Regions from separate parts of the Pseudomonas sp. Marseille-Q5115 genome, predicted to be linked through region 2. Evidence: predicted binding sites of a transcription regulator. Region 2 holds the regulator's gene; the other holds the start of a gene.
What was found. The regulator sigma-54, encoded in region 2, starts transcription at its own class of promoters, with help from an activator protein. The targets are predictions, from matches to a motif close to ANTGGCATNNANNTTGCTNT.
Positions count from the first base shown of each region.

Region 1: flgB (flagellar basal body rod protein FlgB) is a predicted target of sigma-54. The motif match lies at 4,469-4,488, and genes of this name have one in related genera.

Region 1 covers NZ_CAKAKI010000001.1:929,378-936,353, forward strand. The annotation lists gene LG385_RS04435 (flagellar brake protein) at 1-463, opposite strand, end outside; gene LG385_RS04440 (flagella synthesis protein FlgN) at 548-1,015, opposite strand; gene flgM (flagellar biosynthesis anti-sigma factor FlgM) at 1,071-1,373, opposite strand; gene flgA (flagellar basal body P-ring formation chaperone FlgA) at 1,523-2,272, opposite strand; gene LG385_RS04455 (chemotaxis protein CheV) at 2,365-3,291, shown strand; gene cheR (protein-glutamate O-methyltransferase CheR) at 3,339-4,166, shown strand; gene flgB (flagellar basal body rod protein FlgB) at 4,531-4,938, shown strand; gene flgC (flagellar basal body rod protein FlgC) at 4,942-5,391, shown strand; gene flgD (flagellar hook assembly protein FlgD) at 5,407-6,123, shown strand; gene flgE (flagellar hook protein FlgE) at 6,153-6,976, shown strand, end outside.
Region 2 covers NZ_CAKAKI010000001.1:301,587-308,562, reverse strand. The annotation lists gene lptC (LPS export ABC transporter periplasmic protein LptC) at 1-447, shown strand, start outside; gene lptA (lipopolysaccharide transport periplasmic protein LptA) at 434-979, shown strand; gene lptB (LPS export ABC transporter ATP-binding protein) at 979-1,704, shown strand; gene LG385_RS01425 (RNA polymerase factor sigma-54) at 1,839-3,347, shown strand; gene hpf (ribosome hibernation-promoting factor, HPF/YfiA family) at 3,477-3,785, shown strand; gene ptsN (PTS IIA-like nitrogen regulatory protein PtsN) at 3,792-4,256, shown strand; gene rapZ (RNase adapter RapZ) at 4,264-5,121, shown strand; gene LG385_RS01405 (HPr family phosphocarrier protein) at 5,142-5,414, shown strand; gene LG385_RS01400 (superoxide dismutase) at 5,464-6,081, opposite strand; gene LG385_RS01395 (tetratricopeptide repeat protein) at 6,083-6,526, opposite strand; gene pmbA (metalloprotease PmbA) at 6,635-6,976, opposite strand, start outside.

The DNA of each region.
Region 1 (6,976 bases), 630 kb from region 2:
TGCCGCGTACCGCTTTCGCGACCTTGCTGCCAGCCACTTCGACATCGACCAACTGAGACAGCTTGAGCGCGGCGCGGAAAGCGTTACGCCGCTGGTGATAGATCACTTCGCTGGGCAACGCGCCGTGGTAGCTGCGGCCATTGTCGTTATCCACCACCTTGAACGGCCCGTTGCATTCCCAGGCAATGCGCACGCCGTCATGGAAGCCTTCTACCCGAAAGTGTTCGCCATTGCTCAGGAAGCGCTCGCCATCACGCGGTATCAGCTCATCGAAAGCCAGAGTACCGCTGTCACGGTCAACCTCTACCACGTAGCTCTGAAAACGTTGCTGGCGTTCGGTAAAGGTCACAATGAGCGGGTCATGCCCGTCCATCAGCGACTTCACGTTCGCGATGATTTCCAGTGGCGTGGTAAGAACCTTTGGCGGCTGCGGTGCATCGTCCGCACTCGAGGCGTTGAACACGATGATCGGGTCTCCAGGCAAAAAACGAAACGGGCGAACAGTACGGCATTGTGCCATCACTGTGCGCCCGGAGATACTAAATCCTCAGGCCTGGCTGAAGGCTCGCACTGTGGCCAAACGGGCCGTAGCGCCGCGCGCGGTGTATAGCGAAGGCGCCTCGCCGCCGCTCAGAATCCGCAACTGATTCGCAGTGGCAAATTGCTGAAGCTGAATGGCCCGGCCGTTCTGCTCATTGATGGTCTGACACTCGGCCAGAATGGCGGCCAAGTGCTCGCCGCGCTCGACCAGCACCTTGCCCAGCACCGACACCTGCGCCAGTTGCGCCAGGCCTTCGGCATCTGGCGACAGCCCCATGGAGGCAAGCAATTCGCTGCGTCGGCGGCCATGCTGGCCCAGCTGCACGATCAATGACTGCTTGTGCGCCAGGATGTTTTCCAGCAGCACCATGTCGCGGCCCCGCAGCGCCGTGTACTCCTCGCGCAGCAATGCCAGAAGCTGTTCTGCGGGCGCGATGTCGTCTTCAATCAACTGCAATAAGGTCGTGTCGTGCATGGCAGGTCCCGATGATCACTGCGCCGGGTAAAACTTGAGCCGCTTGAGCGACGGCTCAGGATTCGAAGGAAAGCATCTTGCTGGCAATACTTTTGCTGTCGACCTTGTAGGTGCCGTCAGCGATCTGCTGCTTGAGCTCGGCAACACGGCTGGCGTTGACCGGCGCATCGGTACCGAGGCTTTCGGTGACCTTTTTCATGTGCTGGGCAACATCGCTCAGTTGTACGGATTCACCGGCCTGGCTGGTTTCCTTGACGCTTTTGACGTCGTCTACTGCCCCTACTGGCTTGCTGCTGGTGGTACGAGCAGTGCCCGAGACTTGAGTGGAGCCGGTAACGCTCCGGAAATCGATGACCATGATAAGAAACCCCTTGGTATTTGGACGCTTGCCTTGTTTTCGACCATGAGCGGAGAAACTTTAGGGTATTTTTTCGAAAACACCCCAACGGCAAGGTTCATGCGCCAAGTGTAGGAAAATCGGGCCCGCGCCGCCAGAGCGGCTCGTCTTTACATGGAAACTTCCACCTGAGCCGGCCCGGTTACCCGTGCCTTCACCACCCGTTGGGAATTGAGGTTGCGCACGCGGATCTGCTCGTTCATGCCGCCATTGCTGAGCGCTTCGCCGGGCATGCGCACCGCCAGCGTACCGGCGCGCGCAGTGATGACCACCTGATCGCCCTTGCGGATCACTTCCGGTTGTTCGATCTGTACAGGTGCAATCACCTGGTCCATGACCGTCGGTCGGACCACCCGCTGGCCGATCGCCTGGTCCAGCGACGGCAGGAAGCCTTGGTTCAGTTGGCCCACATCGCGCTCCTTGAGCGCCACGTCGCCGTCGGCGATCACCGTATCGCGCTTCAAGGGCCGAGTCGCCACTACCACCTCGCGGTACAGCTTGACCGTCGCCGGCACGAAGACGGTCCACGGAGAGCCGCCTTCGCAGCGCACCCGCACGGTCACGCGCCCCAATGGAGTGGCAGGGCTTTCCAGCCGGGCAGTCAAATCCCGATCGCATTGAGGCATGCGCAAGCGGGGGTCCAGGTTCGCCACTTCGATTTCGTAGCGGCCGTCGGTCTGGCTGGTCGCTAAATAATCTTCAACGGTGAACTCAAGAAACCCCTGCGTCACACCGATAAGCTGTTCGGGCGCTGTGATGTCGTTGGCAAGCAGACGTCCTGACCCTAACAGACACATGGTGGCGAACAACCCGTAAAGGGCCGTGATCAGATGTCGTGAATATGGCGTTTTCTCGTTCATGGCTATGCTTGAGCAAGCGACGTGCCAGAAATGATGCTTGCTCGCACAGAACGAGGCTCCGCGGAGCCGACAGTACAAGGTGGAGGTTTAACATGGCTGGTGTGATGGATTCAGTAAACCAGCGCACGCAACTGGTAGGGCAGAACCGCCTTGAACTGTTGTTGTTCCGTTTGAACGGCAAGCAGTTGTACGGCATCAATGTCTTCAAGGTTCGCGAAGTGCTGCAATGTCCGAAGTTGACCGTGATGCCAAAGTCCAGCCCGGTCGTACGGGGTGTGGCCAACATTCGTGGCGCCACTATTCCGATTCTTGACCTGTCCATGGCCACGGGCTCGCGCTCGCTGGAAGTGGCGCAGGACCCCTTCGTGATTATCACGGAGTACAACACCAAGATTCAGGGTTTCCTGGTTCATTCGGTGGAACGCATCGTCAACATGAACTGGGAAGCGATTCATCCGCCACCCAAGGGCACTGGCCGCGATCACTACCTCACGGCGGTTACCCGGGTAGATAACCAGTTGGTGGAAATCATCGACGTGGAGAAGATCCTCGCCGAAGTGTCCCCGGTGTCGGAAGCGATCAGCAGCGGCGTGATCACCGCGGGCGTACAGGAAAAGGCAACCACATTGCGCGTGCTGACCGTGGATGACTCCTCGGTGGCGCGCAAGCAGGTGAGCCGCTGCCTGGAAACCGTGGGTGTTGAAGTGGTCGCGCTCAACGACGGGCGCCAGGCACTGGAGTACCTCAAGGCAATGGTGGCCGAGGGCAAGGACCCGAACGAGGAATTCCTGATGCTTATCTCCGACATCGAGATGCCGGAAATGGATGGCTACACTCTTACGGCGGAGATCCGCAGCGATCCTCGCTTGCAGAAGTTGCACATCGTGTTGCACACCTCGCTGTCGGGCGTGTTCAACCAGGCCATGGTGAAAAAGGTCGGCGCGGACGACTTCCTGGCCAAATTCCGCCCGGACGATCTCGCGTCCCGGGTGGTCGAACGTATCAATGCAAAAGGTTGACCGGGCCCCGGCGCGGCGAAGAATGAACAACTTGAGAGGCGGCAGCTTTGGCTACGGCAAATTCGGATTTTGAGCAGTTCCGGGGGTTCCTGGAAAAAGCCTGTGGCATCGTGCTGGGCGAAAACAAGCAGTACCTGGTGTCCAGCCGCCTCAACAAGCTTATGGAGCAACAAGGCATCAAAAGCCTGGGTGAACTGGTGCAGCGCATCCAGAGCCAGCCCAGGGGTGGCCTGCGCGAGCAGGTAGTGGATGCCATGACCACCAACGAAACCCTGTGGTTTCGCGACACCTACCCGTTCGAGGTGATGAAGAACAAGGTGCTGCCCGAGCTGGTGAAGGCCAGCCCCGGCCAGCGCCTGCGCATCTGGTCGGCGGCCTGTTCGTCGGGGCAGGAACCCTATTCGCTGTCCATGACAGTAGAGGAGTTCACCCAGGCCAACCCGGGTCAGCTCAAAGGCGGGGTGCAGATCACCGCTACGGACTTGTCGCCGTCGATGCTCATCAACTGCAAAAGCGGCGAATACGACAGCCTGGCCATCGGCCGCGGCTTGTCCCCGGAACGCCTGCAGCGCTACTTCGATGTAAAGCCCGGCAACCGCTGGGCCGTTAAGGCGCCGATCCGCAGCCGTATCGACTTCCGGCCGATCAACCTGCTTGAAAGCTACATGTCGCTGGGCAAGTTCGACGTGGTGTTCTGCCGCAACGTGCTGATCTACTTCTCGGCCGAGGTAAAGAAGGACATCCTCTCGCGCATCCACGGCACGCTGAAGCCAGGCGGGTACCTGTTCCTTGGCGCGTCCGAAGCCCTCAATGGCTTGCCAGAGAAGTACAAGATGGTCCAGTGCAGCCCGGGCATCATCTACCAGGCCATTTGATTGCCGCTGCGCCGCCGGAATTCCACCGGCGGCGTTTTCTTGCTGTGCAGGTGTTTTCTGCTTTTCCAATGTAGGACCAGGCGAAGCCTGGGAATTCCCAGGCTTCGCCTGGTCCTACAGCGATATACGAATAAACGTTAGACCCCCCTGTTGGCCCCTCTCTTGCAATTCCTTCCTCAACGGCAGCTTTTCTGACGCCGACCTTGCCGCTTTGCCGCTTGCCACCGGAAATAACTTGCCGCTTTTCTGGCGACAAATTTCAGCCTTGGCAGCGTAACCCTTCTAAAACAAGGGTTTAGAAAGTTGGCACAGCAGTTGCTATATCTCGATCAGCACACAAAGTTTCGTCGCAGAGGTACCAACCATGGGCATCAGTTTCGACAAGGCACTCGGCATTCATGAGCAGGCGCTGAACTTCCGCGCCCAGCGCGCCGAGGTATTGGCCAACAACCTGGCTAACGCCGATACGCCTAACTACAAGGCACGCGATCTGGACTTCTCCTCGGTTCTGGCGGCTCAGGCCGACAAGACCCAGAAAGGCAGCTTTGGCTTGGAGCGTACGAACAGCATGCACATAGATGCCGAGGGCCTGGGCAACGACGACGGTACCTTGCAGTACCGCGTACCCACCCAGCCTTCCCTGGACCAGAACACCGTGGACGCGCAGATCGAAAACGCGAACTACGCCAAGAACGCAGTGGACTTCCAGGCAAGCTTCACCTTGCTCAACAACAAATTCAAAGGCCTGGTCACGGCCATCAAAGGAGAGTAACCCATGTCTCTTTCCAGCGTATTCAACATTGCCGGCACCGGCATGAGCGCTCAGACCACTCGCCTCAACACCGTGGCCAGCAACATCGCCAACGCCGAGACCGTGTCGTCGAGCATCGACCAGACCTACCGTGCCCGCCACCCGGTGTTCGCCACCGTGATGGCCGAGCAGGCCGGCGGCACCAGCGGCAGCAGCTCGCTGTTCGAAGACCAAGGCGAAGCAGGGCAGGGCGTGCAGGTATCCGGGATCGTCGAAGACCAGAGCAACCTCGAGCCACGCTACGAACCGAACAACCCAGCGGCGAACAAGGACGGGTATGTGTACTACCCGAACGTGAACGTCGTTGAAGAAATGGCAGACATGATCTCCGCCAGCCGGTCTTTCCAGACCAACGCCGAGATCATGAACACCGCTAAGACCATGATGCAGAAAGTACTGACGCTGGGTCAGTAAGCCAAGGGATAAACCATGACTACCACCACTGACAGCACCAGCGCCTCGATCCTTTCGCAGTACGCGGTTTCGGGCACCACCGGCACGTCGTCCACTTCGTCCTCGTCGTCCAGCTCCACCACGGGCACGGCGACCATGGGCAAGGACACGTTCCTGCAACTGCTCGTGACCCAGATGAAGAACCAGAACCCGCTCGATCCTCAGGACAACTCTGAGTTCGTGGCGCAGCTGGCACAGTTCAGTAGCGTTGAGGGCATCAACAACCTCAATGATACGGTTTCCGGCCTGGCCGGCAACTACACCTCGACCCAGGCGCTGCAAGCCTCGGCCCTGGTAGGCCATTCGGTACTGGCGCAAACCGACAGCACCGTGGTGAACACGGCCAATGGCCTGAGCGGGCAGTTCGACCTGGCTTCGGCCAGTACCAACGCCACCGTCAAGGTGTACGACGCCAGCGGCAACCTGGTGAAGAACATCGACCTGGGCACGCAAGCCGCAGGCACGGTCAGCTTCGATTGGGATGGCACCAACAACGAAGGCACTGTCCTTTCGTCCGGCACCTACAAGTTCGTTGCAAGTGCCGCCGTGGATGGCAAAGAAGTTGCACAAACGACGTATCTGCCAGCAACCGTCACTAGTGTGACGGTAGGCAGTACCTCGGGTGACATGACCCTCAAATTGGCTGGCGGCTCTAGCGTAGCGCTGTCGAAAGTTAAAACCATCGGATCGTAAGCCGGCTTATCGGCACTGGAGTTAGTACTATGTCGTTCAATACCGGCCTTAGCGGTCTCAACGCAGCCAACACCGCCCTCAACGTTACCGGCAACAACATTGCCAACGTTGCTACCACCGGTTTCAAGAAGTCGCGCGCCGAATTCGGCGACGTGTATGCCAACTCCCTGTTCCTTGGCAGCTCCAAGAACGGTGTAGGTTCGGGCGTGGCCACGGCGGCGGTTTCCCAGCAGTTCACCCAGGGCACTATCAGCAGCACCGGTGCCAGCCTGGACATGGCCATCAACGGCAACGGCTTCTTCGTGGTCAGCGACAACGGCAACAAGGTGTACACCCGTGCCGGTGCCTTCGGTACCGACAAAGAGGGCAACATCGTCGATGCCAGCGGCAACAAGCTGATGGGCTACGGTACCGACTCCAACGGCAAGGTCATCGATGGCGTGCTGACCACGCTCAAGGTGGACACGTCCGCCCTGGCGCCGAAGGCGACCGATATGGTTTCGGAAACCATGAACCTGAACTCAAGCGACACCGTTCCGACCGTGACGCCGTTCGACGCTGCCGACACCGACAGCTACAACTACACCTTCAGCACGGACATCTTCGACAGTCAGGGTAACTCCCATACCATGACGCAGTATTTCGTGAAGGACGACACCAATGCCTGGAGCATGTACAGCACCGTCGATGGCGTAAACCCGGCAGACCCGACGTCTACCACGCCGTTCAAGGCTGCCCTGACGTTCAACTCCGACGGTAGCCTGAAGACCACGACCAGCAGCGACATGACCGTGGATTCCAACGGCAAGCTGACCATGACCAACTGGGTCCCGGCGGCCAAGAATGCCAGCGG
Region 2 (6,976 bases):
AGTACCATCGATTACTATGCGATCAACGCCCGCACCGTGCAGTACCTGCCCGACGGCAAGATGCAGTATGAAATGACCGCCGACAGGGTCGAACACCTCAAGGCCAGTGAAGTCACCCACGTGACCAAGCCGGTCATGGACGTCTACCGAGGCACCACCTTCCCCTGGCATGTGGTGAGCGAGCGTGCCGAGGTGAACCCGGACGGCACCCAGGTCGAACTCATCGACGCCGTGCGGCTCAACCGCACAGACCAGAAGAACCGCACAACCGTAATCACCACCTCGCGCGCCACGGTCTTCCCGCAGAAGCAATATGCGGAAACCGACCAAGACGTTAGAATCGACGGCGCCGGTGGCGTTACGACTGCCAAGGGAATGAAAGCGTATTTGAACGACAGCAAGATCCACTTGCTGTCCACTGTAAGAGGACAGTATGAGGCTCGTTAAAACCCTCCCCTTCCTGCTTGGCCTGGGCGCGGCACTGGGAAGCGTGAACGCCTTGGCGCTGCCGACCGACAGGGACCAACCGATCCACATCCAGTCCGACGACGCGCAACTCGACGACAAGCAGGGTGTAGCGGTCTATACCGGCAGCGTGGTCATCACCCAGGGCTCCATGAAGATCACCGGCAACAAGGTGACCGTCACACGTGCGGCCAATGGTGATGTGGATGTATTCACCGCCGTCGGCAACCTGGCCTACTACGAGCAGAAGCCTGCCGTGGACAAGCCCATCGTGCAGGCCTACGGCGTGACCATCCAGTACTTCGCGTCCCAGGACCGGATCGTGCTGATCGACAAGGCCAAGGTCATCAACGACGGAAACACCTCCGAAGGCGAGAAAATCGTGTACGACACGGTTCGCCAGGTGGTAAATGCCGGCCGTGCCACGGGCACCAAGATCACCGCGCCACGCCCGCGCATCGACATGGTGATCCAGCCCAAGAAGAAAACCGACCAGCCGCAGAAGGCGCAGTAATGGCGACGTTGAAGGCCCAGCATCTGGCCAAGAGCTACAAAAGCCGGCAAGTGGTGAGAGACGTCAGCCTCTCCATCGAGAGCGGCCAGATCGTTGGCCTGCTTGGGCCGAACGGGGCCGGTAAAACCACGTGCTTCTACATGATCGTAGGGCTGGTGCAGGCCGATCAGGGCCGGGTGCTGATCGACGACCTCGACGTAAGCCACCAGCCCATGCACGGGCGCGCCAAGGCCGGTATAGGCTACCTGCCTCAGGAGGCCTCGATCTTCCGCAAGCTGTCAGTGGCGGACAACATTATGGCGATCCTCGAAACCCGCAAGGACCTCGACGCCAGCGGTCGGCGCAAGGCTTTGGAAAGCCTGCTTCAGGAATTCCATATCACGCATATCCGCGACAACCGTGGCATGAGCCTGTCCGGTGGCGAGCGCCGCCGGGTGGAAATCGCCCGCGCCCTGGCCACCGCGCCCAAGTTCATCCTGCTCGATGAACCCTTTGCCGGCGTGGACCCGATCTCCGTGGGCGATATCAAGCAGATCATCCACCACCTCAAGGCGAAGGGCATCGGTGTGCTTATCACCGACCACAACGTACGCGAAACCCTGGATATCTGTGAAATCGCCTATATTGTGAACGATGGCCAATTGATTGCAGAGGGCGATTCGGCCACTATCCTTGCCAATGACCTGGTGAAGGAAGTGTACCTGGGGCACGAGTTCCGGCTTTAAGTGCGCCAAGTGTAAAGACCCCTAGGCAAACATGGCAGTTTCGGGCATATAATTTGCTTAAGTTCAGGCGCTCCAATCGAGCGCCCGTTGTGGATGGCGCATAGCGCCGGCAAACAGGGTGTCAAGCTCACGCCATGAAACCATCGCTTGTCCTTAAAATGGGCCAGCAACTGACGATGACACCGCAGTTGCAACAGGCCATCCGCCTTCTCCAGCTTTCCACCCTGGACCTCCAGCAGGAGATTCAGGAGGCGCTTGAGTCCAACCCCATGCTCGAACGCCAGGAAGACGGCGACGACTTCGATAATGCCGACCCGTTGGCCGACAAGGCCGAACATTCCGGGCCGGCCGAACCCCAGGAAACACCTTTCCAGGAAACCAGCTTCCAGGAAACCTCCAGCGCGCCCGAGGGCGGCGAAGAGGCGGATTGGAGTGAGCGGATTCCCGATGAGCTGCCCGTGGACACGGCCTGGGAAGACATCTACCAGACCAGCGCAAGCAGCCTGCCGAGCGGGGATGACGACGACTGGGATTTCACCACCCGTACGTCCGTTGGAGAAAGCCTGCAGAGCCACCTGCTGTGGCAACTGAACCTGGCGCCGATGTCCGACAATGACCGCCTGATCGCCGTCACCCTGATCGACTGCATCAACAACCAGGGCTACCTCGAAGAAACCCTCGAGGAAATCTGTGCGTCGTTCGACCCCGAACTGGACATCGAACTCGATGAAGTCGAAGCCGTGCTTCATCGCATCCAACAGTTCGAGCCTGCCGGGATCGCTGCGCGCAACCTGGGCGAATGCCTGGCGTTGCAGCTGCGCCAGCTGCCTGCGAAAACCCCCTGGTTGGCCGAGGCCCAGCGGCTGGTCACCGATTACATCGAGCTGCTGGGTAGCCGTGACTATAGCCAGCTGATGCGCAAGATGAAGCTCAAGGAAGATGAGCTTCGGCAGGTGATCGAGCTTATCCAGAGCCTGAACCCACGCCCCGGCTCGCAGATCGAGTCGAGCGAGCCCGAGTACGTGGTGCCGGATGTCATCGTGCGCAAGGACAGCGATCGCTGGCTGGTGGAGCTGAACCAGGAGTCGGTACCGCGACTGCGGGTAAACCCTCAGTACGCGGGTTTTGTGCGCCGGGCGGACAGCAGCGCGGATAACACCTTCATGCGCAATCAGTTGCAGGAAGCGCGCTGGTTCATCAAAAGCCTGCAAAGCCGCAACGAGACCCTCATGAAGGTGGCCACCCAGATCGTGGAGCATCAGCGAGGCTTCCTCGACTACGGCGACGAGGCCATGAAACCGCTGGTACTGCATGACATCGCCGAGGCCGTGGGCATGCACGAATCGACGATTTCCCGGGTAACGACACAGAAGTACATGCACACACCCCGCGGGATATATGAGCTGAAATACTTTTTCTCCAGCCACGTCAGCACCTCGGAAGGCGGTGAATGCTCGTCCACAGCCATCCGGGCGATCATCAAGAAACTGGTGGCGGCGGAAAATCAGAAAAAGCCGTTGAGTGACAGCAAGATCGCTGGTTTACTGGAGGCACAAGGCATTCAGGTAGCACGCCGCACTGTCGCCAAGTACCGCGAATCCCTCGGGATTGCGCCGTCCAGCGAACGCAAGCGGTTGATGTAGCCTGGTTCCGAAGCGCGCGTAGTCGCTGGCACAGGGCATGTAAGCCAGCGCCGCACCTCGGGATGCCACCAGCGTTTCAGTGGCAGGTTTCGCCTGCCTCTTTATGCACTGGCAATAAGGAGAAGCGGTATGCAAGTCAACATCAGTGGGCATCAACTGGATGTGACCGAAGCCATGCGTAGCTACATGACCGAAAAACTTGCCAAGCTTGAGCGGCACTGCGACAAGATCACCAATGTAGAGGTGATCATGGAAGTGGAAAAACAGAAACAGCGGGTCGAAGCGACCCTCCGGGTTCCCAAGTGCGACGTGGTAGCTCAGGCTGAACACGACGACATGTACGCCGCAATCGACCTTCTCACTGATAAACTCGATCGGCAATTGCTCAAGTATAAGGAAAAACAGCAGAGCCACCTGCAAGGTGCGGCCGCCCGCTGACCCCCAATGATCCGACTAGAAAACATCCTGACCCCCGGCCGCTCCCTCGTGAGCGTGCCGGGCGGCAGTAAAAAACGCGTACTCGAACAGATCGCTGCCTTGATTCACAGGGACCTTCCCGAGGTTAGCCAGCAGGTTGTGTTCGAAGCCCTGATCGCCCGTGAAAAGCTTGGCTCCACTGGTTTCGGCAATGGGATTGCCATCCCGCATTGCCGGCTCGCCAATTGTCAGGGCCCGATGAGTGCCTTGTTGCACCTGGACGCACCCGTGGACTTCGACGCGATCGACGGCGCCCCGGTAGACCTGATCTTCGTGCTGCTGGTCCCGGAAGCAGCCACCGATGCACACCTCGAATTACTCCGCCAGATAGCCAGCATGCTCGACCGCAAGGACGTGCGTGACCAGTTGCGTTCCGCCCCCGACAGCGAAGCGCTGTATCAGGTGGTGGTACGCACCCAGAGCGGCGCGTGAACTGCGCATGCGCCTGATCATCGTCAGTGGTCGCTCCGGCTCCGGCAAGAGTACCGCCCTCGATGTGCTCGAAGACAATGGCTTTTACTGTATCGACAACCTCCCCGCCGGGCTGCTGCCCGAGTTGGCAGAGCGTGCGATCATCCATACCGAACTGGCTCAGCCATTGGTCGCCGTCTCCATAGACGCGCGTAACCTGCCGAGCCATCTCTCACGTTTTCCCGAACTGCTTGAAGAAGTGCGAGAGAAGCACATTCAGTGCGACGTGCTGTTTCTGGATGCTGATGAAGAAACGCTCCTCAAGCGCTTTTCGGAAACGCGCAGGCGGCACCCACTCACCAGTGCGAACCGTTCACTGGCCGAGGCTATCCGGGTAGAAAGTGACCTGCTGGGGCCGATTTCAGATCTGGCCGACCTGAAAATCAACACTACCCATCTCAATCTCTATCAACTGCGTGACACCCTCAAGGTGCGGCTGCTGAACAAGCCGGATGTGGGGACCGCCTTCCTGCTGGAGTCGTTCGGCTTCAAGCGCGGCATGCCGGTAGACGCAGACCTGGTGTTCGATGTGCGTTGCCTCCCCAACCCCTACTGGAAGCCCGAGCTGCGAGAGCATTCCGGTCTGGAACAGCCAGTTATCGACTACCTGGCCACGCAACCGGACGTGGAGGAGATGTTCCAGGACATCTCGGCCTACCTGCTCAAATGGCTGCCTCGCTTCGCCGCGAGCAATCGGGCCTACGTGACAGTTGCCATCGGGTGCACAGGCGGGCACCATCGCTCGGTCTACCTTACCGAGCGCCTCGGCGCGCTATTGCAACGTACCCTGAAAAACGTGCAAGTGCGCCACCGGGACCTTACCTGAACCCAAGGACTTACCACGCAATGCCCGCACTCGACATCACCATCATCAACAAGCTGGGCTTGCACGCACGCGCCGCCGCCAAGTTCGTCGGCATTGCCGGCCGTTTCCCCTGCCAGGTTCGTGTAGGCCGCACCGAAGCCAGCCTGGTAGACGGCAAAAGCATCATGGCCGTCATGATGCTCGCCGCCGGCAAGGGCACGCAGATCCACCTCAGCACCGAGGGCGAGCAAGCACAGGAAGCCCTCGACGCGTTGGTTGGATTGATCAACGACAAGTTCGACGAGGGCGAGTAACGGTAGGCGCTCTCGACCTTCCAGAGGAGGCCGCCTACAAAGGCAGGCGTTACACCGCGTTTACAGCGGCCTGGTAGCGTTTTTCGACTTCAGGCCAGTTGACCACGTTGAAGAACGCACCAATGTATTCAGGCCGGCGGTTCTGGTACTTCAGGTAATACGCGTGCTCCCACACGTCCAGGCCCAGGATCGGCGTATTGCCCTTCATCAGCGGGCTGTCCTGGTTGGCGGTGCTTTCAACCACCAGTTTTTTCTCCGGCGTTACGCTCAACCAGGCCCAGCCACTGCCGAAGCGGGTCAGCGCAGCCTTGGTGAAGGCTTCCTTGAACGCATCGAAGCCACCCAACTCACTCTCGATCGCATCTTTCACGTTCCCGGAAGGCTGGCCACCGCTAGCAGGCGCCATCACGGTCCAGAACAGCGAGTGGTTCGCATGCCCACCGCCATTGTTGGCCACGGGGCCTTTCAGTTTTTCGTCGAGGGTGGCGTATTCAGCAAGCAGCTTTTCTACCGGCCACTCGGCGTACTCGGTCGACTCCAGCGCGGCATTGAGGTTGTTGATGTAGGTTTGGTGGTGCTTGGTGTAGTGGATTTCCATGGTTTGCGCGTCGATATGCGGCTCAAGCGCGCTGTAGTCATAAGGCAGTGCAGGCAAGGTATGGGGCATGTCAGTGGACTCCGTATCGCGGATGGGCGCCGGTGTGGCGCGACTGTAGGCCCATGGCACCAGCGAGCAGGCTCGAGGTGCGGGGGTATTCGCCATGGACGGCGATGAACCCCAGCAGTTCCGTATAGGTGCGATTGCTGTGACGAAGCGCTGCTTCGCGCAGCGGTTGAGGCAAGTTCGATTGGCGGGCCGTGGAGAGCAGATGCTCGTGCGCGGCGCACAAGTATTCGGCGCTTTCTTCGGGTTGGTGCAGATGAAGGTGAAGGTCCGCCAGGTTATGGTGCGAGACCACAAAGGCCATCACGGCCTCATCGGCATTGCTCCAACGCTCGAAGAGGATCTGCGCCAAGGCCAGCGCCTGCAGATAATGCTCTCGCGCCTCTACCCACTGCCCCTGTTCGAAGAGGGCATTGGCACGCTGAATGGTTTGTTTCCAATGGTCCATGGCCGCTCCGCTCAATAGCTGACGTGGAGGCAAAGCGCCTCATGAGATTGACTATTAGTTGATAATCAATCTCATTTCAAGCGGAGCGGCCAGATATTTATGAAAAGCTCAGCTTCCTGCCACTGTCATACGCTCTATCAATACCGAGCCGGTGCGCACGTTGCTGCGCAGTTCAAGGTCATTACCTACGGCCACAATCTGGCGGAACATGTCCTTCATGTTCCCTGCGATAGTCACTTCCTGAACCGGGAACTGGATTTCGCCGTTTTCCACCCAATAGCCGGCGGCACCACGGGAATAGTCACCGGTGACCATGTTCAACCCGCTCCCCATTAGCTCGGTCACCAGCAACCCGCGGCCCATCTTGCGCAGCAATGCGGCCTGATCGTCGTTGCCATGGGTCACGAAGAGGTTGTGCACGCCGCCGGAGTTGGCGGTGCTCGGCATGCC